2 regions of the Lactobacillus sp. OTU4228 genome follow, and region 2 is predicted to be linked to the other one. Evidence: riboswitches for the same ligand, from Rfam matches in the RefSeq annotation. Region 2 holds a riboswitch; the other holds the start of a gene.
What was found. Region 2 has a riboswitch for lysine ahead of BN1206_RS00270 (ABC transporter permease subunit). Riboswitches for the same ligand answer to the same signal wherever they lie in the genome.

Region 1: another riboswitch for lysine. It lies ahead of lysA (diaminopimelate decarboxylase); the one in region 2 lies ahead of BN1206_RS00270 (ABC transporter permease subunit).

Annotation. Positions count from the first base shown of each region.
Region 1 is NZ_CDLD01000014.1:59,865-75,332, reverse strand. Features, by position in the region: partial or broken gene BN1206_RS03910 (ABC transporter ATP-binding protein) at 1-1,568, shown strand, start outside; gene BN1206_RS03905 (serine hydrolase domain-containing protein) at 1,611-2,669, opposite strand; gene BN1206_RS03900 (aspartate-semialdehyde dehydrogenase) at 2,799-3,857, opposite strand; gene BN1206_RS03895 (aminotransferase class I/II-fold pyridoxal phosphate-dependent enzyme) at 3,857-5,032, opposite strand; gene dapB (4-hydroxy-tetrahydrodipicolinate reductase) at 5,045-5,824, opposite strand; gene dapA (4-hydroxy-tetrahydrodipicolinate synthase) at 5,817-6,752, opposite strand; gene BN1206_RS03880 (N-acetyldiaminopimelate deacetylase) at 6,754-7,908, opposite strand; gene dapD (2,3,4,5-tetrahydropyridine-2,6-dicarboxylate N-acetyltransferase) at 7,910-8,620, opposite strand; gene lysA (diaminopimelate decarboxylase) at 8,649-9,959, opposite strand; lysine riboswitch at 10,051-10,221, opposite strand; gene BN1206_RS03865 (aspartate kinase) at 10,440-11,795, shown strand; gene dapF (diaminopimelate epimerase) at 11,807-12,811, shown strand; gene yjeM (glutamate/gamma-aminobutyrate family transporter YjeM) at 12,852-14,363, opposite strand; gene yihA (ribosome biogenesis GTP-binding protein YihA/YsxC) at 14,483-15,073, opposite strand; gene clpX (ATP-dependent Clp protease ATP-binding subunit ClpX) at 15,063-15,468, opposite strand, start outside.
Region 2 is NZ_CDLD01000001.1:35,770-51,237, forward strand. Features, by position in the region: gene BN1206_RS00215 (SLC13 family permease) at 1-999, opposite strand, end outside; gene BN1206_RS00220 (iron-sulfur cluster biosynthesis family protein) at 1,197-1,598, shown strand; gene BN1206_RS00225 (glycerophosphoryl diester phosphodiesterase membrane domain-containing protein) at 1,609-3,360, shown strand; gene BN1206_RS09680 (hypothetical protein) at 3,421-3,561, shown strand; gene BN1206_RS00230 (hypothetical protein) at 3,664-4,524, shown strand; gene BN1206_RS00235 (glycosyltransferase family 2 protein) at 4,656-5,963, shown strand; gene BN1206_RS00240 (glycosyl hydrolase family 8) at 5,973-7,106, shown strand; partial or broken gene BN1206_RS00245 (OFA family MFS transporter) at 7,146-8,378, opposite strand; gene BN1206_RS00250 (YfbR-like 5'-deoxynucleotidase) at 8,604-9,248, shown strand; gene BN1206_RS00255 (HNH endonuclease) at 9,249-10,163, shown strand; gene BN1206_RS00260 (DUF805 domain-containing protein) at 10,262-11,194, opposite strand; gene BN1206_RS00265 (amino acid ABC transporter ATP-binding protein) at 11,275-12,030, opposite strand; gene BN1206_RS00270 (ABC transporter permease subunit) at 12,030-13,643, opposite strand; lysine riboswitch at 13,754-13,927, opposite strand; gene BN1206_RS00275 (DNA-3-methyladenine glycosylase) at 13,975-14,607, opposite strand; gene BN1206_RS00280 (DUF488 domain-containing protein) at 14,675-15,034, shown strand; gene BN1206_RS00285 (TerC family protein) at 15,075-15,468, opposite strand, start outside.

The sequences.
Region 1 (15,468 bases), on a different contig from region 2:
ATAATTTTAGCTTTAAAGACTTCTTCAGTCTGATCAACCAAATTTATCCTAAATATTGGCAACTTGTTGTGGGAATCATTCTTGGTTTTATTTCAACTGGAGCCAGCCTTTTTGTACCACAGCTTGCGCAAATAATTTTAAACACATCAGCACCAATCTGGTGGCCATTACTGCCATCATATTTATCGGTGGCCTAATCGTCGGCGCTCTTTACGGTTTAATCCTCGGCATTTTTGGTGAAGATGTAGTTGCTAAGTTGAGAAAAACGCTCTGGCAAAAACTGCTTCATTTGCCGATAAAATACTTTGACAATACCAAGACAGGTGAAATTAGTTCACGTTTATCGCCGTTCCACTGGTAGTTGTGGCTCTACTCCCAATCATGCAACAATCACGTAAAATCGGCCGTAAGCGCCAGGACGAACTAGCCAACTTTTCAAGCGATTCTACCAGTGTTTTAAGCGAAATTAGATTAGTTAAGTCTTCCAAAGGTGAACCAAAAGAGTTAAACGTTGGAAGCAATCGGATTTCTAGCCTCTACGGTATTGGTGTCAAAGAAGCATTCATTAATTCTTTAACCCAGCCAATTATTAATATGATGATGCTTTTATTCTTGGGAATTCTCGGCTACGGTGCAATCCGAGTAATGAATGGCTCACTTACGATGGGCACTTTAGTTTCATTTTTAATGAACCTCTTCCAAATCATTAGTCCAGTAATTATCATCAGCCAATTCTTCAACGAATTATCTAAGACAAGTGGTTTAACTCAGCGGATCAATTAAATGCTCAATGAACTGAAGAAATTGCTCAAGATGAGCAAAATGTAGATATCACCAACAAAGAACTTAAATTCGAACACGTCGATTTTTCCTACAAAGATGGCAAGCCAATCCTGCATGATATCAATGTTCAAGCCAAACCTAACACGGTCGTTGCCTTTGCCGGCCCTTCAGGAGGCGGCAAATCTACTATTTTTTCATTAATTGAACGTTTTTACAAACCAACTGCTGGTGAGATTACGATTGGCGGAGAAAATATTGATGAAATCAGTTTGGAAAATTGACGTAAACAAATTGGATTAGTTGGTCAAAATTCCGCTGTCATGCCGGGTACTATTCGTGAAAACTTGCTTTACGGGTTAGAACGTGAAGTTAGCGACGATGAATTATGGCAGGCACTTGATATGGCCTATGCCAAAAACTTTGTTCAAGAAATGGATGATCAATTAGACACTCAAATTGGTGAACGCGGAATTAAGCTTTCTGGCGGTCAAAGACAGCGAATTGCAATCGCCCGTGCCTTCTTGCGCAATCCCAAGATCTTAATGCTTGATGAGGCAACCGCCAGCCTTGACTCAGAATCCGAAGCAATGGTGCAAAAGGCCTTAAGTAGTCTGATGAAAGACAGAACCACTTTAGTTATCGCCCACCGTTTAAGTACAATCGTTGATGCTGATACGATCTATTTCATCGACCATGGCACCGTCTCTGGATCAGGAAAGCATGAAGAATTAATCAAATCTACTCCACTTTACGCAGAATATGTAAAGAATCAATTTAAGAAATAATCAAAAAGAGCTCAGTTCAAATGAACTGAGTTTTTTTGAGTGCTATCTTTTAATAAAAGTACCAGACTTGATGTGCTTTAAAATACCATAGCCAACACTCTTAATATGATTCTTGCTGCCATATGGTTGATTCAAGAACATCACAATCCCGTTCTTATTGTCCTTGGTCAATTGCATCCAGTTAACAAAGTGCGTATCGCCAAAGTTACCATATGCCAATTTTAAGGTGCCACCCTTCTTAAGATAAAAACCACCTGAATAGGTATTTACCTTAGAGTCTAAATGTGCCATGTAACTAAATTGGTTAGCTGATAAGATCTTGCCGTTATACATCCCTTGTTGAATCTTGTAATAATCGCCTGCAGTAGAGAACATATTGCCAGCACCAGGAAGCTGAGACACTACATTGGCATTTGCGTAGGCTGCACTACGATAGTTTTTACCATTGCGATACAAATATGAAATGGCATCAGTCTTTGAACGTGGAATGCTCTTATAAATATAAGTATGGCATAAGTGCAATGGCTTAATGATTCTGCTCTTTAGGTTAGCCGCATATGATTTACCAGTAACATTACGAATAATTCCCGCTAATAAAACATAATTAGCATTATTATAGTTAAAACTATTTAATCCAGTATTACCTGACAAATTTGCTCTGGCAACGGTCCAATTAATTGCGCCACTTTCAGAGAATCTGACGCCGTAACTTGATTCTGTACCACTCACATTAATGCCTGAAGTATGGGTCATTAATTGACCTACTGTAATCTTAGAAGAATTTTTTAATAATGGATACCAACGAGAAATCTTGGTGTTCTGTGAAAACTTACCTTTATAAATAAGTTGTGTAATCATGGCCGCTGTAACCATTTTTTGTAGTGAGCCAACTGGATAAACCAACTTGCTGCTGCCATTTTTTAGATGACGCTTATAATAGCCGTACCCTATATTAACAGTCTGACGATGACCATTTTTTACGATAACGATTGAACCACGTAAATGGTTTTTCCTCATTGTTTTCTGGGCATAGCTACGCAATTGCTTATTACTATAAGCCGCCTTTATCGATTGTGTATTAAATAAACCGCAAAAGACAATGACTAATGCGGTTAAAAATAACCAGAATTGTTTCTTATGTTTCAAAATAAAGTACCCTCTTTGTCTTAAATCCTGGACTATTTTACCACAAAGAAAAAAAGCACCTAAGTGCTTTTTTCATATTTTCAATTAAATCAAGTTCATCTTAACCAAGTATTCCGCATTTTCAACGGTATTCCAAGCAGCACCCTTAAGCAGGTTATCTGCTACGACCCACATGTTAAATGCGCCTTTGTTTTCATAATCTGGACGAATACGACCTACAAAAGTCTCGCGCTTGCCTTCTGCGTTAATTGGTTGTGGGTAAATTTGATGCTTAATATCATCTTGTAAAACCACACCTGGGAAGTTTGCGACAGCATCCATGATATCTTGCGCAGTAGCACTTTCATCTTCAACAGTGAAGTAAACACTTTCGCCGTGGGCAATTGGCACAGGAACTCTAACACAAGTGGCGGTTACCTTGATGTCCTTAGCATTCATATCGCCTAACATAATTTTCTTAGTTTCGTGAATCATCTTCCACTCTTCATGTGAATAGCCACTGTCTTCTAAGACATCGATTTGTGGCAATAAGTTAAATGCCAATGGATAATGCTTCTTGTCACCCTTAGTTGGTAAAATTTGGGCGTCTTTTTGCATATCCTTGCCATCTAAGTAATCTTGCGCTTCCTTCTTTAATTCATTAATGGCAGCTTGACCAGCACCAGAAGCAGCTTGATAAGTTGAAACAATAATTTGCTTTAAACCAAATTTTCTTCTGATTGGTTCAAGAGCCATCACCATTTGAATTGTAGAACAGTTTGGATTGGCAATAATGCCATGATGAGTCTTCAATGCCTCAGGGTTAACTTCTGGCACAACTAATGGCACGTCTTCTTCCATTCTGAAGGCACTAGTATTGTCGACACAAACTGCACCTCTTTTAACAGCTTCTGGTAAAAACTTCTTAGAAACGGAGCCACCTGCTGAAGATAAAACTAAATCGATACCATCAAAAGAATCAGGCGTAGTTTCTTCAACGGTTAAATCTTGATTTCTAAATTTTAAAACAGTACCTGCTGAACGACTAGAAGCTAATAACTTGACGCTTTTTACTGGAATGGTTGACTTAGCTAATTGATCAATCATTCTTCTACCAACAGCACCAGTAGCACCTAAAATTGCAACATTATATTCCTTAACCATTATTCGTCCTCTTGTAAAAATTTCTTCATTCGCTTCATTGCTTCATGCAAGTTTTCATCACTTGATGCATAAGATAATCTGACATAGCCTTCACCACCAGGGCCAAATGCGCTGCCTGGAGTGATGCCTACCTTTTCTTTAAAAGCTAGATCCAACGCAAATTGCATATCATCTTGACCATATTTAGCGGGAATTTTAGCAAAGATGTAGAAAGCACCATCAGGTTTAACTGCTTGCATCCCCATCTCGGCTAATTTCTTTAAAACATAATCGCGTCGTTTTTGATAAACCACACGATATTGTTCTGGATCATCTAACCCATGCTCAAGTGCTTCAATTGCGGCAGCTTGTGATGAATCCGTCGTAGTCGTGACCATAAGACCATGAACTTTACCAATTTCTGCCATAATTTTTGCAGGTCCGGCAACATAGCCTAAACGATAACCAGTCATCGCATGTGATTTAGATAAACCAGAGATATAAATTGCTCTTTCTGGAATTAAGCTGGCAATTGAAAAGTGTTTTACACCGTAAGTCAAAGTACTGTAAATTTCATCTGTAATAACATACAAATGATTTTCTTCAATTACCTTAGCTAAAGCTCTGATTTCATCTTCGCTATATTCAACTCCAGTTGGGTTGGTTGGATAATTCAAAATCACAGCTTTAATTGTCGGATTTTCTTTAATCGTTTCCTTTAATTTTTGTGGCGTTAACTTAAAACCATCCTTTGCCGTATTCATCAAAATATAATCGGCATCAGCCAGCGTAGCTACAGGCCAATACAATGAGAAAACCGGCGTAGGAATAGCAATCTTATCACCTGGATTGGTAATCGCATATAAAGTGGCATTAATCGCTTCCGTTGCTCCAACTGTTACTACGATTTCTGTTTCTGGATCATAATCAATGCCAGTTGCTTTTTTCAAATATTTACTGATGGCTTTTCTTAATTCAAGCTTTCCTTTTTGTGGAGCATAGTGAGAATCGTTATCTGCAATACTCTTGATCGCTGCCTGTTTGACATGCTCTGGAGTATTCATATCCGGTTCACCTAAGGTCAACTTGATAATGCCAGGAATAGTTGAAACTTTATTGTCGAAGATTCTAATTCCTGAAGCTTTTACGTTAGCAATCTTTTTGCTTAATCCTAAATCATTAGCTAATTCTGGCATAGGTTTCTCCTTTTATAAAATGTTTTCTAGTCCAACTACCAACTCATCGAGTTGATCAACTTTTTCTAAGGCTACTTTAACGCCGCCCATAAAACTTTCACGGTCAAAAGAATCTTGTCTGATAGTCAAGGCTTCACCAGGTCCACCAAACAAAACTTGTTCATGTGCAATATAGCCCGGCAAACGAACTGAGTGAATCTTAATCCCTTGATAATCTCCACCACGGACATTTTCTAAAGTTTCTACTTCATCTGGTGCCGTTTCATGTTCTGGTCTGTTTTGGGCAATCATCTTGGCAGTAGCTAAAGCAGTTCCTGATGGAGCATCCTTTTTATCTGCATGGTGCATTTCAATAATTTCAGCATCAGGGAAATATTTAGCCGCTTCTTTAGCAAATTTCATTAAAAGTACGGCTGACATGCCGAAGTTTGGTGCAATCAGGCCACCTACTTTTTCTTTTTGCGAAATTTTAATTAATTCTGCTTCTTGCTCATCGCTCATTCCAGTTGTACCAACTACTGGAGAAATATGATGCTCTAAAGCAAATTTAACATTGTCATATACGGCTTTAGGCGTAGTAAAATCAATCCAAATATCTGCTGCTAGATCAGGAATTTCAGCTAAACTTTGATAAATTTTAGCCCCTGCTGGTAAATTGTATTTTTGCGGATCGTTTGTAGCTGTGGGTGACATCCCCGCAACTAATTCAAAGTTATCTAAGCTATTCACCAAATTGACGGCTTTTTGTCCCATCGCACCAGTAAAACCAGCAACTAATACTTTTTTAGTCATCTTCTAGTTCCTTTCCTAAATCAAGTGGTAACTTTTGCATTAAAGCATTATCAGCTAAGCCTAAATGCTTTGCCAAACTTGTTTTTTCATCATCATTTAAACTTACTAGTGGCAAGCGGCAGCCACCCATATCAAAGCCTTGAGCACTAAGTACAGCCTTAACTGGTGAAGGTGATGGATACATAAATAATGCTTGCATCTTTGGTGTTAACCAACGCTGAATTTTTGCGGCCTTTGGATAATTTCCTTCATATAAGGAGTCGTACATTTGACGCATTTCCTTAGTATAAATGTGACTTGCAACTGAAATAACGCCGTTAGCACCTAGAAGACGTGCGGTTAAAGCCTGAGTATCTTCTCCTGTAAAGACTTGGAAATCATCATCTTTATGATCAATGATGTATTCTAATTCTTCCAAAGAGGCACATTGTTTGATTCCTTTAATATTCTTCAAATGCGATAATTGAACGATGGTCTCTTTTTCCATCTTGACGCCAGTTCTGCCTGGAATGTTGTAAATAATGATTGGCATTTGCGTCTTGTCATTAACAGCAGTAAAGTGAGCAATCATGCTACGTTGGTTGGGTTTATTGTAAGGTGGCACAACCACTAAGGCATAATCAATGCCATCGATTTTTGCCACTTCATTAGTAAATTTAATCGTTTCTTCCGTGTTATTGCTTCCTGTACCAGCAATAACAGGTACACGGCCATTAACAATTTGACCAAAATGTTTGTACAAAGATATTTTTTCATCATGACTAAGAGTAGGAGTTTCTCCAGTTGTTCCTCCCACAACAAAGCCATTGCATCCCAAATTGATTAAACGATTGACTAATTTTTCTAAAACGTCAAAGTCAATTTCATTATTTTCGTCAAAAGGCGTTGCAATCGCCGTTAATAAATCAGAATCAATTAATGTAGCCATCTTATTTCTCCATTCTACTAATTAAAAATCCCTTAATTGTATCAACGCCGCGCTGAATGCTCTTTTCATCCGGATTAAGCGTAGCTGAATGAAGTTCCGAATCAGGATCACCCACGCCTAGCCAAAACATCGTTCCTGGAAACTTGGCAAGCAAGAAGCCGAAGTCTTCTCCAGTCATTTTGGGTTCGGTCTCAATGTAATTAACATCCTTATTTTCTTTCATATAAGAAATAAAGTTTTGCGTTAATTTTGGATCATTTTCAACAGGCCAGTAGCCTCCTTGATTTAAGTCTAATTTAACTTGCATATTGTAGCTGCGAGCAATTCCTTCACATAGGTCGCGCAGTCTTTGATCAATTTTTAAGATCATTTCTTGCGTTAAGCCCCGCAGGGTTCCTTCAATTCTCGTGTGACCAGCAATCACATTTCTAATTGTACCTGCTTCAACTTTACCTAACGTAATTACGCCACTTTGAATTGGATCAATACTGCGTGAAATAATCGTTTGGATCTGCATAATCAAACTAGCTGCCGCAACAACCGTGTCATTAGCGTTTTGAGGGAAGGCAGCGTGACCGCCTTTACCAAAAAGATCGACGTTGATCTCGGTAGTTCCTGCAAACAAAGTACCCATTCGGCAGCCAATGCTCCCAGCTGGCAGGGCTGGATTATCGTGTAAGCCATAAAATTCATTGGGTTTAAATTTCCCTTGGAAAATACCCTTTTCATAGGCCTGCTTGCCACCACTTTCACTTTCTTCAGCCGGTTGGAAGAAAAACAGCAGGTTATCTTTTGGTTGCTGTTCACTAAAGTAGCTCAGTAGCCCTATTGCTACACTCATATGAATATCATGACCACAGGCATGCATTATGCCAGGAGTTTTTGAAGAAAATGGCAAACCTGTTTTTTCAGTAACTGGCAAAGCATCGATATCTGTTCGATAACCAATTGTTCGTTTAGGATCCTTGCCTTTGACTAAAACCAATAACGCTGTTGGTAAGCTTTCCGGTGTTTTGATCGTTAAATAATCTTGTTTAAAATTTTGAATTACTTCCAATAAATATGCATGAGTTTCTTTTTCCTGTAAGGCAAGTTCAGGAATTTCATGCAAATGTCTTCTTATTTTAATTAATTCATCTTCAGTTAAAACTGCCATGTTAAATCTTTCTTAGATCATCCTCAAGACCAGTCTTACTCTCGGTCTTTTCGTCAACTTTCTTAATCACTCTAGCAGGAACACCAGCTACCATCGTATGTGGAGCAACATCCTTAGTAACCACAGCACCAGCCGCAATTACGGCACCTTCACCGACATGAACTCCTTCGATTACTACGGCATTGGCTCCCATAACTACATTATCTTCAATTACAACTGGTTTAGCTGAAGCAGGTTCGATGACACCAGCCAAAACACTACCAGCTCCAATATGACAATGTTTACCAACAATGGCACGGCCACCTAAGACGGTACCCATATCGATCATCGTATCATCTCCGATTTCTGCACCGATGTTAATAATGGCCCCCATCATAATTACGGCATTTTTACCAATTGCTACTCGATCACGAATGATTGCACCGGGTTCAATTCGAGCATCAAACTTCTTTAAATCAACTAATGGAACAGCTGAATTTCTAGCTTCATTTTCGATGTGATAATCAGTAATCAGGGCTTTATTTTCCTTTAAAAATGGTTCAACGTCTTTCCAGTCGCCAAAAATCACACCAAAATCTTTTTCGGTAAAGTTCTCAATTTCTTCAGGGAAATCAAGTTGATCAATCTCGCCTTTAATAAAAACTTTTACCGGCGTCTTCTTTGGTGCATTGCCAATGTATTCAATAATGCTTTTTGCGTCTAATTCTGACATGCTTTTACCTTCCTATTATTTATTTTTATTAATCTTCATATGATTGATCTAAGTGGACTAAGTCTTCTAAGCTTTCTCTTTTGATAACTAGTTTTGCCTTGCAATTTTCGACAAAGACAACTGCTGGACGAGGATTACGATTATAGTTTGAAGCCATTGAATAACCATATGCTCCAGCATCAAGCATGGCCAACAATGAACCTGATTTGGTAGCTGGAAGTGCTTGATCCTCTGCTAAAATATCGCCGCTCTCACAATATTTACCAGCAATTCTGACATGCTCAGTAAGTGGAGCTTTCGGATCTGTGGCCAAAACTGTTTCGTATTTTGCACCATATAATGCTGGACGAATGTTGTCTCCCATTCCGCCATCGACAGTGACATATGGACGATAACCTGGAACTACCTTGCGACTGCCTGTCGTGTACAAGTTATAGCCAGCAGGGCCAACTATTGAACGACCTGGTTCAATATCAATTTCTGGTACTGGAAATGCAGCTTCCTTAGCTTCTTTTTTGATCGTTTCAACGATTGCTTGAACGAATTCTTCAGGTTTTAATGGATTATCTTCAGCGGTATATTTAATGCCAAATCCGCCGCCCACATTGATCACCTTGGCTGTATAGCCGTATTGGCTACGCCAATTTTCAGCTACTTCCATCAATTTTTTAGCAGCCATCTCAAAGCCATTTAATTCAAAAATTTGTGATCCAATATGAGCATGAATCCCAACCATATTCATTCTAGAATTAGCTAAAACCTGTTCTAGAGCCAAATCGGCTTGGCCTGATTCAAGATCAAAGCCGAACTTGCTATCCACCTGACCAGTTTGATCGTATTCATGCGTATGAGCTGAGATGCCTGGTGTGATTCTCAACATCACATTAATTTTGGCATCTTGTTCACGAAGCACCTTGTCCAATAATTTAATCTCATGGAAGTTATCGATAATAATTTTGCCTACATGATTTTTAACGGCCATTTCAATTTCAAACAATGATTTATTGTTGCCGTGAAAACTAATTCGTTCTGTAGGGAAATTAGCCTTTAATGCAGTATAAAGTTCTCCTGCTGAAACGACATCAGTATATGCTCCCTCTTCATTAGCTACTTGATACATCGCAATACAAGCAAAAGCTTTGCTGGCGTAACTAACTGCGTAAGCAACTTTTTCTTTTTCAAATACCTTTTTAAAAGCTCTGATTTGATTGCGAATCTGTTCAACATCATACACTACTAGTGGCGTACCATACTTTTGAGCTAACTCCACCGTATCGACACCACCAATAGTTAAATGTCCTTTTTCATTGATCTGATTTGCTAAAATTTGAGGATTCATGTTTCTGCTCCATTCTTATTTTGCCGAAACGCTAATCAAAAAATCCATTGTCTGCGCCAAACAAACAATGGATTAGTTTTTGCTTAATCTAATGGTCGATAGCGCTCCGCGATTAATTCGCGACAGTTCGCAACCTCTTCGATTGCGACCCAGCTTAATTCTTTGGCTTGAATAAGCTTCGGCAACTTCCCCTTTCACAATTAATCTTCATTGTGCCTAACTCATAATTGCTACTCTTGTCAGCTGCACCTCTATGATTTAACTGTAGTCTACAGTTTTATGAAATTTTAGTCAACAATTTTATTATAAAAATTTAATTTAATTTATATTTACATTATTATTCACGTTATTTTTGCACTTGATATTATCGCTATTTAGTTGCATGATTAAAAAATAATGCTAAAATTCAACTAAAATTTAGTCTAACTTTATTATTTCAAATTAATGATTTTTGAAAATCATTACTAAGGAGTTAATTTTATGAAAGTCGTAAAATTTGGAGGCAGTTCTTTAGCCAGTGGCTCTAGTGTTGAGCAAGCATTAAATATTATTTTAAGTGATCCTCAAAGACAAGTTATCGTAGTTTCCGCACCAGGAAAACGAGAAAGTGGCGATATCAAAGTCACCGATCTTTTAATTAAATATGCAAACGAAGTCTTAAATAAACAAGATACAACTGAAATCGTTAAGCAAATTTTCGCTCGTTATCAAGAAATTGGACATTACTTTGGTCTAAGCGATCAAAAGTTGCAAGTAATTAAAGATATTTTAGTAACTTTACCTGAGCAAACCTATCCTAATTCCGACTATTTAATGGCTGCATTTAAAGCACACGGTGAACGTCTTAACGCCCGCTTAATCGCGCTAATTTTGCAGCATAAAAATATTAAAAGTAGATTTCTTGATCCAACTGAAGCAGGTTTGATCGTTACTGGTGAACCTAATGATGCTTTGGTTAATCCAGAAAGCTATTTGAATCTTGACCAAGTAAAAATTGCTAAGGATGAGCGCATTATCTTCCCCGGTTTCTTCGGTATTACTCCATCAGGCCATATTGCCACATTTTCTCGTGGTGGTTCTGATATTACAGGAGCAATTTTAGCTCGCGGTTTTCACGCCAATTTATACGAAAACTTTACTGATGTTAACGGAATTTTCGCTGCAAATCCTAATATCGTTGACCAGCCAGAGTCAATTAAAAAGATGACCTACCGTGAAATGCGTGAATTGTCTTACGCTGGCTTCTCCGTCTTCCACGACGAGGCCTTGATTCCTGCAATTCAAGGGCAAATTCCTATCAACGTAAAAAATACACATGAACCAGAAAATCCAGGAACAATGATTGTACCTGAAAAAGACTTTGAACCTGACAACACCATTACTGGTGTAACTAGTCAAAAGCATTTCTCTGCTTTATATTTGCACAAGTATTTGCTTAACAAGGAAGCTGGTTTTACCCTGCGCATTTTGCAAATTTTATACAATCACAACGTTCCTTATGAACACATGCCATCCGGAATTGATGACATTACCATTATTTTCAACAACGACTTTTTAAATGATCAATTAATCGATCAAATTTGCAACGAAATTCAAGCAACGATCAATCCTGATCAACTCGAATGGATTGACGATTATGCTATCATCATGATTGTCGGCGAAGGGATGAAAAAAACGCATGGCGTAAGCCGTCAAATTCTAGACTCTTTAGATGAACAAGGAATTTCTCCACGCATGATCAATCAAGGTGCATCCCAAATCTCAATGATGATCGGTACCAAAAAAGAAAAAGCTGATGAAGCAGTTAAAATTATTTATCAGCAATTTTTTAATTAAGAAGGTGCAACATGGTTAAGTTATTAAAAGTACACGGCTCTCAAAATCATTTCTTTATTCTGGACCAAACCGAATTAGATAAGCCACTAACTGACGAAGAATTAAGAGACTTTACTAAAAAAATCACCAATGCTCAAATTGGTATTTTAAATGGTGCAGACGGCGTCTTAGCTATTAATAAACCCGTCCGTAAAGGCGCTTTAGCACAGATGCGGGTTATCAACGAAGACGGTAGCGAAGCTTCAATGTGTGGTAACGGTCTTAGAACTGTGGCTCGTTATTTGAGTGAAAAATACCAACAAGATCACTTCTTAGTCGATACAATGAATGCTAGCTTGCGTGTTCATAAAGAAAATGACTTTGCTAAAGACGTACCAGCTTATTCAGTTGAAATCTCGCCAGTCAGATTTAACAAAGAGGCCTTGCCCTTCACTAATTTAGGACATGACCGCATAATTGATAATTTTGTACCGGAACTTTATCCTGGTCTGCGCTTTACTTCTATTGCCGTACCTAACCCTCACCTAATTAGTTTTGTTAACCAAGAACAAATTTCTGGCCCAATTTTGGGAATCGTCGGTAAAAGATTAAATAGTGAAAATCCTTATTTCACTGATGGCGTTAATGTTAACTTTGCCCAAATTTTAGACAAAAACAAACTGTTTGTTCGTACCTATGAAAGAGGCGTTGGTTTTACCAATGCATGTGGTACCGGTATGTCGGCTACTTCATTAGCCCTTTGGTTAACTCATCCTGAAATGGTTGATACTGATTCACAAATTGATGTCTTCAACCCTGGCGGCATGGTTAAGACTAAAGTTCATTACGATAATAATGAATACTGGATTGAATTAACTGGCAACGCCACCTTTACTCATCAAATCACCATTTCTGAAAACGATTTGCATCGTAACAATTTAGAGAATGTGCAAATTTCAGAGACTAATGAGCAACAAGCCTACGAACACTTTGTAGACAGTTTGCCGAAATATAATGACATCACCACTTTAGCGTAGAAAAAAGCCTGCAAAAGCAGGCTTTTTATTTTGCTTAAATTTAATCCAAATCTTTTAGTCCATGTCTCTTTTTAGAAACGCGGTAGAAAATGTAAGCTACCAAACCAAAGAAGATTGGACCAAAAGCAGTCCAGAATGCTGTAGCATATCTGTGTTCAAGAACCGGCTGCAAAACAGTAAAGAGAATACCCGTGCAGACAATAAACTCAACAAAGACGACCAAAGCTACAGTCCATTTATAGTTTGTAAATACTCTAAATTTACGTGGATAATCCTTTTTAAGGAAGAATGGGAATGCACCAATTAAGAAAATATATGGTGCTGTGGCTGCGACATTCCCCATATCTGTCAAAATCTGATAGAAACTGGTTGCTGCACTACCACCAAAGGAAACCACTGCGATCAGCAAACATACAAAAATTGTTTGTGCCCACATTGCATTAGCTGGAATACCATGCTTGTTTAATTTGGTAGCAGCTTTAGGCCAGAGTCTTGGGTCTGAACCCATAATAAATGATTTAACTGGTGAGTAAAGCAATACGAAGAAGGCACCCATCATGCCCATTAAACCCGATAAGGCAATAGCTCTAGTGAAGACTTTACCAATCATCAAGCTAGTATGAGGGTCAAGATTCAAAGCATGACCAAACGCTTTACCCAAGGTTCCATAAACCACGTAAGTGATATTACCGGTATTGGCTCCTGTTTCAACGATATCTTTTTGATAGTTGACTGAAAAACCAGTCATAAAGATCATCAAAACATAAGAAATAATCGTAAATAAACTACCAATAATCAAACCCTTTGGGAAGTCCTTTTCTGGATGCTTCATACTATCGATTACACCACCGACAGTCTCCATACCACCATATGCAAAGACGGCATAGACAACAAAGGAAATGATTGTGATCGGAGTTTGGAAGTCCTTGTTAGGTGAGACAATAAAGCTTTGCCAGCCATTGATTGGTTGTGCTAATTGTCCGTGGTTCATAATAATTACTACTAAACTAGAAATAATGAAGACCAAATTCATTCCAATCATGAACCACCCACCAATTGAGGACATGAGCTTAATTCCAGTCATCCCTCTTGAAGAAAGATAAGTAGACAAAATCATGAATAAAATGGCCAAAACACCAATCAGTTGGGTGCCATGTAAGCCAAATAGATCCCAACTTTGAGTGGTATCTTTACCAAAAACAAGCGCAGAAATCGAAATCCATAGTCTAGATGCGCTTGAAACCAACCATAGTACCCAATTAGCAAGCCAAACAAAAGTCCCAATAAAGGCCCATTTTTCGCCAATTGAACCTGCTAACCAAGAATAAATACCCCCTTTGGCATCATGAAAGGCAGAACCATATTCCGCCATCATTAATCCAGCCGGGAAAAAGAAACAAATTCCGGCTAAAATAAACCAAATAATTCCGGCATATGTCATTTGCCGGTACGAAACAGAGACATTACCAAAACCATAAACCGTCGTAATGATCATCAAAACGAGGCTCATAGTGGTTAGTGTCTTTTTCGTCTGTGTATTTTCATCATCCAAAACAATAAACCCTCTACTTTCTGTTTACCTCCTTATTTTATCATTGATCTTTTTAACCGCATTCATTCTAATATTTGTCTTATGATACAAAAAAAGCATTGCTCTTTTGAGCAACGCTTTTATTGATTGATCTTGTCTTCAATCCAATCTCCTAATTCAGCTACATGTAATTTAGTGACTGAACTAAAAGTTAAGACTGTTACGTGATCATAATTAAGATCTAAGTTCTTTTTCAAACCTGACATCACTTTATTGGTTTGGCTCTTCTTGATTTTGTCCATTTTCGTGCAGACAACTAGAATTGGGATATTTAGATATTGGGCATATTCATACATCGCAATATCATCCTTAGTCGGTTCATGACGACTATCGATCAAGATGATCAACCCTTTTAGATTAGGTCTTGTCTCCAAATAGTCTTGGATCATTTCGCCAAATTCTTGTCGTCTTTTTTGGGAAACTTTAGCATAGCCATATCCTGGAACATCCACTAAGTAAAATTCATCATTTACTAGATAGAAGTTAAGGGTTTGGGTCTTACCAGGCTGTGAAGATGTTCTAGCCAAGTTTTTACGTTTAAGCAGGGTATTAATCAAGCTAGATTTTCCTACGTTCGAGCGGCCCGCTAACGCGATCTCAGGTAAATTATCCTTAGGATATTGACTTTCCTTTACAGCACTAACTGCATAACTGCTGCTTTTAATTATCATTGGCACTTACCTGAGAACTTTCGACGTCGTCTGAATTTTTACGAACAACGCGTGGTTTAGCATGTTTAGTTATTACGTCTTTTGTAACTTCAACTGATTCAATATCTTCTTCACTTGGAGTTTCATACATAATGTCCATAATTGAGTTTTCAATAATTGTTCTCAAACCACGAGCACCCATGTTTCTTTGAATAGCCAAATCAGCAATTGCCTTTAAAGCACCATCAGTAAACTTAAGGTCAACGCCATCAAGTGAAAGAAGCTTCTTATATTGCTTTACCAAGGCGTTCTTTGGTTCAGTCAATACTCTTACTAAGTCTTCACTGTTAAGCTTGTCCAAAGTAGTAATGATAGGAATTCTACCGATAAATTCTGGAATCATACCAAACTTAACC
Region 2 (15,468 bases):
GTGTTGGTTGAACGTCTTCATTACCAGCATGTTGGCCATTGAACCGATTGCGGAACCAAAACCACCGATGTTGGATCCAAGGAACAACGCTTGCGCATAATTAGTGAACTTACCAACCAAAATAGTTGATGGAACGTTACTCATAATTTGACTAGTAAGAATTGATGCGAAGTAAGTTGAGCTCTCAGAGTGAACAGTCATATGAATCAAGTTCACGATTGCTGGAATCTGTTGGATATCACTGATAAAGATAAAGAAACCAGTGAAGGTTAAGAGCAACGCATAGTCGATCTTAAGCATGATTCTTGGATTAATTGCTAGTGCCAAGATAATTGCGATCAACATTGGCCAAACAATATTCACGATTCTGAAAACTCCAAAGAAGAAGAAGATAAAGACAGCGGTCGTGATAATAGTAGGACGCCAGCTGATTCGAATTGGTTCAGTCTTTTGAACCGGAATTTCTTTCTTCGGAATAAATATGAAGACCAAAATCATGATCGCCATTGAAATGATCAAGTAAGGTACTGACCATTTGAAGAAAACTAGTGGCTTAATATCGAAGCGACTAACTAAAAAGATGTTGTGGGGATTACCCCAAGGTGTAAATGCGGCCCCAATGTTTGCGCCCATACCGATTAAAGTAACAGGCAAAATTTGTGGCAGCTTGTAGCGCTTAGCGATATTTAAATAAAGTGGAATTAAAGTTAATACAGTAATGTCATTACCTAAGAACATACCGGCGATAACGGCCAAAACCGTGAACAGCATGTTCAACTTACGCGTATTATCTGCGATACTCGTAAGTTTGTACGCTAAAACATCCAGAACGTGCAAATAAGCATAGATCTGGATCAGCGTCAGCATTGCGGCAACAGACCATAAAGTGTGAAAATTAATATCTGCTAACCGCGGCCTAGCGAAAAAAAGACTTACTACTGTAATTAAAACTGTAATCTGTAAAATTCTATCTTTAGCAATATTCTTTAAGACGGTCATAAAAGGTCCCCCTTACGTATTACAATCGTCTAAAAACCCTATGTATCATTTTGAGCTTTTTTAGGATAGCTTGCAATGATAAATTTGAAAAAACTAAAGATTTAGGCCACTTTGAGCATTTTAATAGGGGATTTTGCTTAAAAATACTATACTTAAGAAAATGAGTAAACGTAACAGATTAGAGCGAGGACACAACTATGACACAAGAAACTATTTCAATTAACATCAAACCAGAAGCAAAAGAAATTATTGAAAAGAAAAATCCAGAAAACAAGCCACTTTTATTAGCTTTAAATGATGGTTCAAACAAGTATTCAAGACTTGGTGGTACTTGTACAATTGGTGCCAACTTTCAATTCGTGATTCTTGATGAAAAGGATCCTAAATATACTATTAAAGTAGAAAACAATGCCGGTTTTGATTTATGGACTTCACCAGACGAAGTTAGCTTCTTTGAAGGCGGCCTAGTAGTCAACGCAAGAAATTATACATTGAGTTTATCCGATGATAGTGGCATTCTTGATGGAGCGGTATCAATTGATAAATACACACCGCAAGAATTAACTAAGAAGGAAATGCAAGAGGGTAAAACTTGCTAATCATTAGGTAATGAAAGCAATTAATGAAATAAAGAATTTTTCAGCGGAATTTAAACAAAATTGGTTACAATACTTAGTCCTTTTTACGGGCATTAGTGTATTAAACCAGTTTGTTTTTATTCCGTTTTTTCGTTATATCACTACATTTGTACTGCAAAAGGGTGCCATTCCGTTTGTTTCGCTTTCTAATTTAGAAATTATTTTAACTAAGCATCCCTTTGTGGCTTTAGCATTGCTAATTGAGTTAGCTGCATTGCTATTTGTCATTTACAGTCAACTTGCGCTGCTTATTTTGGTGATCAAAAATCAATTTGATTTAAAAGAGAGCCTCAGTGAGTACGGGCAATGCTTGAAACACTTTCGATTAGGCTCACTACTTTTATTGGCAATTTATTTTTTGTTAATTATACCTTTTGCCAATATTGTCTTTAGAACGCCACTTTTAGCCAAGCTAAAAATTCCACAGTTTATTGTGGACTACATGACGCGAGATTGGATTTTACTGACGGTTTTAGTTGTCTTTTATGTCGTGATTTTTATTTTGGCACTTCGCTTTTTATTCACTTTGCCAATTATGGTGCTGGATAAAACGACCACTAGAGAGGCAATGAAGAAAAGCGCCAGTTTAATGAAAAAGAGTTGGCGCAAGGTATTGGGCTTCTTTATTACCTTGGGAATAATCGCTATTTTGGCCATGGTAATTAACAGCGTGCTGGCATATTTACTGCAGCTATTATGGGACATATTTCCCAGGGAATTAGCCTTAATACTAGCTACGATAAATCTATCACTCTTTCAAGTGATCAGTGAACTACTGCTGATCTGGACTAGTGCTATTTCACTATTATTTTTAATTAAAATTACCACAAAAGAAGAAAAATTACCTAATGCATCCCACAATAAAGCAATCGTGACATCAATCATGATCATCTGGATCTTTGCCATAATCGTCAACGGAGTCGAGAATGTTTTTTATCTGACGGGGATAGACGACCATGCGCCAGTCACCATTTCCCATAGGGGAGTAAATGATAAAAATGGTGTGCAAAACACGATCGAAGCTTTAAAGAAGACAGCCAAATTTAAGCCGGACTATGTAGAAATTGATGTCCATGAAACTAAAGATAATCAATTTATCATTATGCACGATGAAAATCTGAAAAAGCTGACTGGGGTAGACAAAGAGCCGAAGTATTTAACCGTAAAACAATTAACTCAGTTAACTGCTAAAGAAGATGGCCATCGTGGCAAGGTTGTTAGTCTAGATCAATATATAAAAGCCGCTAAAAAGTTAAAGCAAAAATTGCTGATAGAGATTAAGACTACACAGCATGATTCCAAGAACTTTGTGGCGAACTTTAATAAAAAGTACGGTCAAACAATTTTGAAGAATAAGTACCAAGTGCAGTCGCTTGATTACACTGCTGTCAAAAAAATGCACCAGCTTAATTCAAAAATTCCAGTTTTATATATTCAGCCTTACAACCTAACTTATCCGCGCAGTGCGGCCGATGGCTATTCCATGGAATATTCCACTTTAAGTTCTGATTTCATTTGGCAAGCTCATTTACAAAATCACGTGGTATATGCTTGGACAGTCAATAATACTGCCGAAATGAAAAAGATGATGTATGAACACGTCGATGGCTTTATTACCGATGATGTGGCTAAATTAAATACTACGATTGAAGACTTTGAAGGGCGTAAAAGTTATGCGGAACGACTCTTAAATTACATGACTGCCTTTCCTATACTTGATTAACGCGTTTGATCATGGTAAACTATACTAGATTTTCGAAAATCTGAAAGGAAGTATAGTACTATGCGTAAAGGTGAAAACTACAACACTGGTTGTGAACCAAACCAAAGACCTAAGAACAAGAGAAACGCAAAGAAGCGTGTTGCTCACGTAGCAGCAGTTGTTGCATTTCTTAACAAGGCCGTAAAAGACGAAAACAAGTAATTTCGTTTTTTAAAATTAAGAAACAGAGAAGAGCTACTAAGAGATCGTTAGATTTGTTAGTAGCCTTTTTTCATGCAATGGGAGTTTTGAGAAGGTTAGGTTATGAATAAAAAATATATTAGACTAGTATATTTTGCACTGCTGGCAGCACTGCTTTTTCCAATTATTACATTTTGGCTAGCGGATTCTTTCCAAATTAACGTGATTAACGCTTTGTTAATGATTTTTGTATTAGCAATCTTCGTTGGCCTATTTTCAGCTAGATACTTAGTTAGTTGGCTGATTATTATTTTGACTACAGTCGCAGTTGCTTTTTTGCTGCTGGGGTATGTGGTAATGGCAAGTACTGAAAAGACATTCTTGATTATTGCCTTTCCGGTTGAAGCAAGTTTATTAAGTGTAGTGCGACACCATATTTTGGACTGGAGTATTGTCTCTGGTCGTGAAAGCGATGCTAAGCGCTCGATAGGCCACTATGATTTAAACGTGAAGCTGCAGACTTATTACAATGCAAGTAAATTCTATGAAGATGATCTGAGAAAGATTAAACGTTACCCTGACATGAATATTTGGGTTAATGCGGAATTGATCAGTTGGGAACATCACCAACAAGTCGAAGAGCAACATCCACAATATCATGCCAAGTTATTACGTGAGATTGCCAAGATTTTAAAGGAGACACGCCTAAAAAGCGAGTTTATCTATTACGTTGGCGATGGTAAATTCTTGATCCTTTCACCTAGAGTTACAGATGAGATGCATAAGGAATTAGATGAGCAAGTTTACATTGCTTTGCAAAAATTGGATACCGGAATTCCGTTGATGCTTAAGGTAGCAACTCAGAGTGTAGACTTGCAAAACTGTGAAAAGTTTTCTGATCTGGACAAGCTCCTTAAGCATTTGGAACGAGGCCTAGAAACAGATATCATTGTGGAATATTTGAAGGATGATCAAAATGACTAATTGGTTTTACTTTTTGGCAGTTGGCATTACGTTGATTTTTATCATCTGCTTTTTCATCATTTTCTTTTGTACATTAAAAATTTTAAGTAATATGGAACAGACTTTGATTAAATCGAAGAGGAAGAATGACAATGAGTGATGTAATGCAGATAATTACGTTGATTTCGATTTGGCTATCGCTGCTCATGTCGATGGTTACTCTAAGTGGGGCAATTGCATTTTGGCTAAAGCACAGCAAGGTTTTAGTTAAAATTACACCGCTTCCTCGTTATCCTAAAGTGACGATCGTTGTCCCAGCCCATAACGAAGAATTGGTAATTAAAAATACGGCGACAGCAATTTTGAATCTTAATTATCCTAAGGATAAATTAGAAGTCTTATTTTACGCGGATAACTGTGAGGACCATACTGCTGATGTTCTAGACAGTGTTTTAGCAGAAGAAAGATTTAAAAATCGTAACGCTAAAGTAATTAGACGAACTGGTACCGGTGGTAAGGCCGGAGTTTTAAACGATGCCTTGAAAATTGCTCACGGTGAATACCTAGGCGTTTATGATGCGGATGCCATGCCTGAAAGCAATGCACTGTACTTTTTAGTTCGAAAAGTGTTGGAAAATCCTAAGCGTTATATGGCGGCTTTTGGTAGAAATAAAACGCGTAACGCTAAGCAGAACTTTTTAACTAGATGTATCAACCAAGAGATCGTTGTAACGCAGCGAATTCAACACTGCGGTATTTGGCAATTATTCAAAATTGGCCGAATTCCAGGTACTAATTGCATTATTAATAAAGAATATGTAGAATCAATCGGTGGCTGGCGTAATGGTGCCTTGACCGAAGATACCGATATTTCCTTTAAGATTATGGGCTCAGGCAAATTGATTGCACTGGCTTATAACTCTGAAGCTTTCCAGCAAGAACCAGAAAGATTGAAGGACTATTACTTCCAGCGTTTGCGCTGGGCTAAAGGCAACTACGAAGTGGTCATCAACAACTTCAAGCACTTGTTTGATCGAAGCAATTGGCGCGTAAAACTAGAAACGTTTTATTACTCATGTACTTTCTTCTGGTTTAATGCCGCAATTATTTTGTCTGACATTATTTTCTTAGCCAATGTGATTGCAATGATCGTCCACATTTGGCAGCCAGGAGTGCTATTGCCATTCACAATTACTTCAAGCAACATCTTGCTGGCACAGATTTTGTTGCTTAATTGGCTACTGATGATTTTGCTTTATATTTTGCAAATTTATGCGGCCATGTGTACGCAGTTTGGTCAGGCAACTACTGGACAAATTTGGCTAGCCTTGGCCTCATATTTCTCATATTCGCAATTGTTTATCGTAGTTTCCGTTCATGCAGTATGTTCAGTTACGGCCGATAGATTGTTCCACCGTGATAGTACTAAGTGGGTTAAGACGAAGAGATTTGCCGATTAAGGAAGAAAAATGAAGAGACTAAATCATAATCATCATTTATCCCTGTATTTTATAGTGATTATCGCTATTTTTTCAGGGATTATGGCATATGTACGATTGCAAAACAGTAGCCAATTGCGCCACAATTTTTATAGACAATGGTACAAAGATTACGTTGTTAAAGTTAATCAACAAGAGAGTTTTATTGATACGACGCCAAAAACAGAAACCAGAACCGCGCTATCTGAAGGGCAAGGCTACGGCATGTATATTGCTGTTTTGTCTGCTAAAAGAAAGTGGAGCAAGAAAGAATATTTTGATCAACTGAATAATTTTTATCTCAAGCACCGCGAAACGATTAATAAAGACAAGACAGCATTAATGTCTTGGCGTGCCGTTGAAAATAATGGTCACTGGACGATTAATAAAAATAGTGCCACAGACGGTGACTTATTTATTGCCCAGGCATTATTACTAGCCAGCAAGCAGTGGCATGATGATAAGTATCAAAAAGAAGCGCATGCCATTTTGCAAGATATTTTGCGCTATGAGTACAATCCTGATACTGAAACGCTGACTGTCGGAGACTGGGCTGATTCGAAGTCCAAGTACTACAATTTAATGCGGACTTCTGATGTGATGCCGGAATTCTTCGACAACTTTTATCAAGAAACAGGTGATAAGCGCTGGCTCGTGATCAAAAATACGATGCTTAAGCGACTTAACCAGCTCAGTCATCAAAATAAAACTGGCTTAGTGCCTGATTTTGCTTGGGTAAGCAAAAATGACGCCCAACCGGTTAAGCCTAAGACTATTTCAACGGAAAATGATGGCTACTATTCTGCTAATGCTTGTCGTGTTCCGATGATGCTGGCGGGATGCAATGATCGCTCAGCACAGAACACTTTAAAGAGGATGCTTAAATTCTTTAGTAAGCAAAACACCATAACAGCAGGCTATACTCTAAAAGGCAAGCCATTAAACAAGTACCAGTCTGCCAGCTTCAGTGCACCGATTTTCTATGCCGTATCGTTCAATCGAAATGAAGGCTATGACGATTTGTTCATGTCTCAGCAGTATATTTTTACGCGTCATTTACCGCAAAATAATTATTATGATGCCGCATTGACGACAATGGCTGCTTTAGATGCTGATAAGCTATAAAAAAATCCCACAAAAGTGGGACTTTTTTTATTTTTGTTTTTATTTATTCACTTGTTCTTGCATCCTGGCAAGTGCTCGTTGCAAAGCTAGGGAAACAATTAGAGCTAAAAGATCGATGACGATGAAGACGACTAGGGTCACAAAGTAGTTGTGCAGTATTTGGTGAGTGTAGGATAACAAAATTGGACCTACCATTCCCGCTGCGGCCTATGCCGTTAAGACATATCCATGAATTGCTCCTAATTCACGAGTACCAAAAACGTCGCCTAAATATACTGGAATTACTGAAAAGCCAGCACCGTAACATGATAAGAGTAGGCAAAGGGCAAGAGCAAAAATCACGGGTACTTTGCACAAGATTAAGGTGATTAACATGACGATATCCAAAATAAAGATGGCGCTGTAAGTTCTAGGCCTACGAATATAGTCTGATAAAGTTGCCCAAATTAAACGACCAAAACCGTTGAATAAACCTAGGATACCGACCATTATGGCAGCGGTATTTGCTGTCATGTTTGTCATCGACTGTGCCATTGGCGAAGCGGCAGACACTAGGGCAATACCGGTAGTGATATTGATGAAAAACATGAACCATAATGACCAAAACATTGGGGTTCTGACTGCTTCGTTAGCTGTCATGTTTTGACCAGTTAGGCTGAAATGACTTGCTTTTTTGATCACTGCTTTTGGCAATTCATTTTTACGCGGCTTTTTAATAAATTGGGCAGCTATAATCATGACCAGAAAATAAAAGATACCCAAAATATAAAAGGTGCTGGAAACACCAAAACTTGCCATTAGAGTTTGAGCAATCGGACCCGTCAATAAAGCCGCAAAGCCAAAGCCCATGATGGCTAAACCGGTAGCTAGGCCACGCTTGTCCGGAAACCAGCGGATAATTGTAGAAACAGGAGTTACGTAACCTGCTCCAAGGCCTAATCCGCCGATTACACCATAAGCTAAGTAAAGTAGCCATAGTTGTTGGTTGCTAATTGCAATCCCAGTTAAAAAGACACCCAAACCGTAACAAACACTAGAAATTGTACCAGTGATTGTGGGTCCGAACTTTTCAACTAAACGTCCCATAAAGGCTGCTGACATCCCTAAAAAGAAAATAGCTAAACTAAAGGCAAAAGAAACGGAGGTTTCTGCCCAACCGGTTTGTTTAACAATCGGACCGGTAAAAACGCTCCAGGCATAGACGCCGCCGATCATTAAATGCAGTGTGATCCCGGCTGAGGCGATAACGTACCTATTTCTAGTTTTTATCATTGATTCTCTCCACAAAACATGAACAAATATTGATGAAACTAAATAATTTATTAGTCATCTAAAAGATAAATTATTAGTTATTATCTAGTCAAGAGAAACGCTTTATATAAAACACGAACAATGCTGCCAAAATCCAGCTATATTTGCATCTCATTTTGATTTTTGATAACATAGTAAAAATTTTTAAACATTTTTAGCAATAAATTTTTAAGAGGAGGACAAAAAATGGGATTAAATGCATACATTCAAGGTTTTAACAGTTTAGAGTCAATCGATCGTGCACCAGGTTACTTCAAGTACCACCACCACTCAGTAGCTGATCACTGCTTCAGAACAGCTGAACTCGCACAAATGATGGGTGATATCGAAGAAGTTCACGGCAATAAGAAGATCAATTGGAAGGCCCTTTACGAAAAGAGTTTGAATCATGATTATACTGAACGTTTCATCGGTGATATTAAGACACCAGTTAAATACGCTACTCCTCAACTTAGAAAGATGATTGGTGATGTTGAAGAAACAATGACCACTAAGTTCATTAAGGATGAGATTCCAGAAGAATTTCAAGAAATTTATACTAAACGTCTCTCAGAAGGCAAAGATGATACTTTAGAGGGTAAAATTTTATCAATCTGTGATAAATTAGATTTGTTATATGAAGCTTATGGAGAAATCGAATTAGGTAATCCTAACCCGGTTTATATGCAAATGTTCAAGGAAAGTCTTGAAACGATCAAGAAGTTCGACGATTTAGTTTGCGTACAATACTTTATTAAGAAAATTTTGCCAGATCTTTTTAAAGGTGATTTCGCGGGAAAGGATAAGATGCAACGAATAGCTTTTAGCATTCTATTGTTAGGGGATGATTAGGTGAAATTTCAATGTAGTTCATGCGGGCTGCGCATGGACTCTTTGCATTTTAAGCAAGAGGGGTTAATGAATCCTAAGTTGACCAGTATTTGCGACATTTGTATCACGCGCAACCTGAATCCGGAAGATTACGCAAATGATGCGGTCGCAACTTTTGCTCAAAGCTTGCTTTACACGTTTGTCGGTGCAAAGAAACAAGATCAATCAGGTTTTATTGTGAAAAATAAAAAGGACCGTAAAAAATACGAAGCCTTTTTACAAGATTATGATGGTAATGAAATCGCCCGCCAACAGATTAAAAGGTCTGATTTGAATTTGGCGGTAATTAAAAGCGAAGATGGCAAGCTTAATTATGTGCCTAACCAAGGCGTAACTTTTGAGCAAAATTTAAAGGGAATGGGTTTGGAGATCAATTTCCAGTTAAACGAAGTTGATTTTATTGATCGTGAACGCATTCGGGCCAAGTATAAATACCGCTGCCAATATTGCGGCAGACGTGGCCACAGCGTAGATCATAAGGATCCTGTTTCTCTTAGTCACAACAACAGCTTAGATAATTTAACTTTAGCTTGTGCGGAATGCAACCGAATTAAGTCGGATATGCCTTATAAGTTGTTTATTCAACTGAATGATCAAATTTCTGAGATCAATAAAAAGCTAGTTAAGTATGAAGATGCGCTGGGTACTTTGAGAGAAGAATTTGAGCATCGTCGGCGCTATTTAGCGGCTCAAGTACACCTTAAGGGTGTGATCAATGATCCTGAGCTAAATGCGATTAGAAAGCAAAATAAGAGCTTACAGGATGCCATTGATAGTTTACAAAGTGATTATGATGATTTGCGTCAAACGCGCAAGACGTATTTTGATACGGGCTGGAAATTAGCTCGCATTAAGGAAAATAAGGATATTATTTAAAACGTAAAAAAGCGCTATTTTTTGTAAACTCAATTCAAAATAGAAAATGAGTTTTAAAAAGATCATCCCCATATAGGAATGATCTTTTTAATTTTGATCTATCTAATTCGATCTTCTGGATCAAATAAATATTTGTCCCATTTAACTTCATTTTGAACAGTAGGGTGGAAGAGCAAGAATGCTAGCAACAGTTGACCAACGTAAGGAATTACGCCCAGCCACCACCAACCACCGTTAAAGCCTGCGTCGTGCAGACGACGAACAGTGTGACCTAATTGTGCTAAAAAGGCCCAAATAGCTGCTGCAATAAAGAAAATAATAAAAATGATGAAGATTACACCGATTACCTTGGCATCGCCAGAATCAGATTCAGTAACGCTGAAAGGAGCTAAAAGCATGAAAGCAAGTAGGTAACAAGCAAGTACGCCGATTGTCATGATAACTTGGCTAATTGCAGTACCTACCCAGAATGAGGTTCTAGTAGATCTAGCATCCCACTTGAAGCAGTCAAAGAAGTGTTCCTTCAAGATTTGACCAATAGTTGGTACAGGAACATTACTTTTTGCGCCGCCCTCAGGATAATCTTGATCGCTGAACAAGTACTTGCCCCATTTAACCTTGTGTTGGACAGATGGTTGAAGTGCTAAGTAAAACATAAACATTGTTCCATAACCAGTGAAGGTAGCCCAGTACCAGTAGCCGCTGTAGCCAACGTCATGCAAACGACGGATCATTTGACCAAGGCCAGCTAGAAATACCCAGACATAGATAGCAATCGCAACCACAGCGTCGATTACTCTGATACCTGGATTAAGGCCTTCATTGAAAGCATAGAATCCAACTACAATAGCTAAAATGGCAATAATGAAGTTGGTTAAGACGCTCCACCAGTAGGACTTACGAGTGGTTCTTGCGCTCCAATCGAAGGGATGCAAGTAGGTTTCGTTTAAAATTTGACCAAAACTTTCTGCGGGTGGTTTTGGTAAATCTTCATCATACGATTTGACGAAGTAATACACTCTTTCATTCATAAATATTCCTCCAATTAATTTTTTATTAATTATAAACTAAAAAAGCAGAGAAGTAATCAAACTTCTCTGCTTTTAAAATTTTAAAAGTCCATTTTTCTGAAGTTACTCAGGAACTTTTGTGTCTTTTCGTTCTTTGGATGATCAAAGATTTGATCAGGTGAACCTTGTTCAGTAATGATACCGTCACTGATGAACAATACACGGTCTGAAATGCTCTTGGCAAAGCCCATTTCGTGGGTAACGATCACCATCGTCAAACCGGTTGTAGCAAGCTTTTGCATAACGTCTAGTACTTCGCCAACCATTTCTGGGTCAAGGGCACTAGTTGGTTCGTCGAACAATAAAACTTCTGGATTCATTGAAATCGCACGGGCAATAGCAACACGCTGTTGTTGACCACCAGATAATTGTTGTGGTTTAGCCTTGATAAATGGATCCATACCAACCTTTTTAAGGTTCTCCATAGCAATCTTACGTGCTTCGTCTTTTGAACGCTTGAGGACCAATTCTTGGCCGATCATGCAGTTTTCCAAAACATTCTTGTTTTCGAATAAGTCGAATTGCTGGAATACCATGCCGACCTTGGATCTAAAGGTATTACGGTTGTAACCAGGTGCCAAAATGTTTTCACCGTGGAAATCGATCTCGCCACCAGTAGGTTCTTCGAGCAAGTTGATGCAGCGAAGGGTAGTAGACTTACCACCACCGGAAGGACCAATGATGGTCACGATCTCGCCTTTGTTGATATCGAAAGAAATGTCCTTCAATACCTTGTGAGCCCCATAGGACTTTTGCATATGCTTTAAACTTAAAATTACTTCGTTTGATTCAGTCATTAATTGTTTGCCTCCGCATCTTTTGGAGTACCAACTTGAACTTGGTTAGCCATCAAGTTGTAGTTCTTGTTACCTTCGAGTCTCTTTTCAATGAAGTTGAAGATTCTAGTAATAGTAAAGGTCAAAATCAAGTAGATTGCTGAAATCATTAAGTAAGTTGGGAAGAACTTGAATGATTGACTGGCAATAGTAGTACCAACGAAGAACAATTCAGAAACTGAGATGATACTCAATACTGAAGTATCCTTGATGTTAACGATAAATTCGTTGGTGATTGATGGTAAACAGTTTCTAATAGCTTGAGGCAAGATGATATGCCACATTCTTTGGTTGTGGGTCATACCAAGTGCACTAGCTGCTTCGAATTGACCTTCTGGAGTTGAAATAATACCACCACGGATAACTTCGGCCAAGTAGGCACCAGTGTTGATGGAAACAATGATCAAAGCGGCAACGGTTCTGTTCAAGTTCAAGTGCCAGAATTGAGCGATACCGTAGTAAATTACGGCTGCCTGAACCATCATTGGAGTACCACGGAAGATTTCAACATAAACTGATAATAACCACTTAACAAAGTTTAATGCCCAGCGCTTGCCGCGAGTAGTAGGTGTTGGAATAGTACGAACGATACCAACGAGCAAACCGATGAAGAAACCAACGATAGTACCAACTAAAGCTAAGAGCAAAGTCATGCCGATACCTGACATGATCATGCCACCGTATTGCTTCCAGGTAGTAACAAGCCAGTTTTCCTTCTTAGTTTGGTTACCAGCCTTAGGTTGTTCCTTAACGGCTTGTGACATTAATTGATCACGCTTTTTGTTAGAAATAGTTCTCAAAGTAGCGTTAACTTCGTTTAAAAGTTTAGTGTTGCCTTTCTTGACACCGATACTAGTAACGGAATCGTCGTGGTCAACCTTGAAGCCGGCCATCTTGTTCAAGTTAATGGCAACGATGTTAGGGTTAACGTTGTGGTAACTTTCAAATTCGATGTCTTCGGCAACGTAACCGTCGATAGTGCCTGAAGCTAAACTTTGACGCATAGCTGAGAAGTCACGCATCGCAGGTTGACGCTTAGCACCCTTTAATTGCTTGATTAAGTTGTAGTGCAAAGTACCTTGTTGAGCGGTTAACTTAGCACCTTTAAAGTCAGTTAATTTCTTAGCATTTGAGTACTTGCTTGCCTTGTTAGTGATAACAACGAAAGTACTCTTACGGTAAGGTTCTGAGAAGTTGATGGCCTTACGTCTTTCAGGAGTAGGTGACATACCAGCAATGATCAAGTCAATTTTGCCTGAAGTTAAAGCTGGTAAAAGTCCATCCCATTGGGTCTTTTCAACGATAACCTTTTTATGAAGTCTCTTACCAATGATCTTGGCAATTTGAACATCATAACCGTTAGCGTATGAGTTAGAACCATCGATATGAACCGCACCATTAGCTTTGGTTGGTTGAGTCCAGTTATATGGTGGGTAGTTAGCTTCCATACCGATCTTTAATGTGCCGGAATCTTTTTTAGCAGCCTGAGTCGAATTACTACTAAAGCTGAAACCGATAAATATACTGAGGAGCACTGTAAGTAATGCAGCGATCCATCTAAATCTTGACTTCAATTGTAAAACCTCCGAAAAAATAGTTTTAACATAAAGCCAATACAATAAAGCGTAAATAAAAACCTCGTTTGCCAAAACAAACGAGGGTCATAATCATCAGTATTTAAACCAAATCTTATAGCGCTCCCTGGGGACTAACCAGGACAGTCTATAGAATATTGTTCTATAGCCCAACAGATCAACACGCGAATGTTAAATCCATTTCGGCGGCAGCCCTAAGATAACCTTCATTGTCTTCGCGGACTCTGAATTATCTTGTGGTTGTCGCAACCTCTATTGCATTGGAAAATTATTTAACTGATAAAAAGATTAAAAGAAAAATGAAGTTTTGTCAAGCCCAACCGTTGCTGTAAGCGCAATCTCTTTTTTTTATATCTGAAACGTAAGGATTACCAGCAACGTAAAAACGTAATTTTTTGTTAGCCCAGACAGGATCAGATTGATTAATCCCGACGCGTTTATCTGCGATTATTTCCTGGGCAATACGTTTATGATTATCGTCTAAATCGATGATAAATGGCGAATCTGAAAGAAAATGTAGATTCCAGTTTTTATTGTGGATACCAAAAGCTTGCATCATTTTAGCAGGACCGTTGGTGAGGAGAACTCCGCTTTTACCATTTCTGTTTTTAACCATAGTATCAATACCCCAAGCAGGATCAATTGCGCGAATCAAAACTCCTTGTGGTTCATTTTCTTCTTGGCAGGCAACATCGAAGAAAAAGTATTGTCGTTGAGCATAAATATAAATGGTGCCGCCAGTGCGATAAAGGCCTTCGTTAGAGGGACTGCGGCGACCACCGTAAGAGTGGGCAGCACGGTCGAGTTTTCCTATGTAAGCTTCGGCCTCTACGATATAGCCGCCAAGTTTTTCTGTTCCATTATTAAAAGTGAGTGGTCGTCCAATTAAATCACGGGTGATTTCATCAGTGGGACGGTTAGTAAAATATTCTGCGTAATCCATAAAGTGCCTCGTTGTTTCTAATTTTTGCTTTTAGTAATACACTAAAAAAAGAAGCGAGGAATTTCAAATGACAGAAATTAAATTAGTACGAATTTATGGTCATGAACAACCCGAAGGCTACCGAATTTTAGTTGATCGGATGTGGCCACGTGGTATGAGTAAAGTTAAGGCAGACTTGGGTGAATGGGATAAGCAGATCGGCCCAACAAACGAATTAAGAAAATGGTTTAACCATGAAGATGAAAAATTTTCCGAATTTAAAGAAAAGTACATCAAGGAATTGGATGAAAATGACTTTACGCCTGAATTTATTGAGACAGTAAAGGATAAGTTAAAGTCTGGCGATGTTCTGTTTCTTTATGGTGCTAAGAATAGGGAACATAATCAAGCAGTTGTGCTTAAGGAATATGTTGAAAGTAAAATGTAACTAAAAAAGCTTACCTCAATTGAGATAAGCTTTTTGCTTTCTATAAATGTTTATGTCCATGCTTTCTGATGCGCCAGAAGTGGAAAATAATGGTTATACCTAAAATTGCAAAGACGAGAATTGCGAATGCTGTATTAGGCATTTCCCATCTTAGTGGTGGCAAAGCCAATAACAACTTAAGTGCAATAATTCCGATCAAAACATAAGCCATTGGCTGCAATTCCGGAATAATGTCCATCAACTTAATGATAATTTCGGCCACACCTCTCATGCAGAGGATACCGATCATACCACCAATTAAAACAACTACTGGGTTGTCTGAAATAGCCAAAGCTGCAAGAACGGAGTCGATTGAAAAGACGATGTCCATTGATTCAATCGAAATAACTGTCCGCCAGAAAAGAGAAAGGACGTGTTTTTTCTTCTTTTTCTTT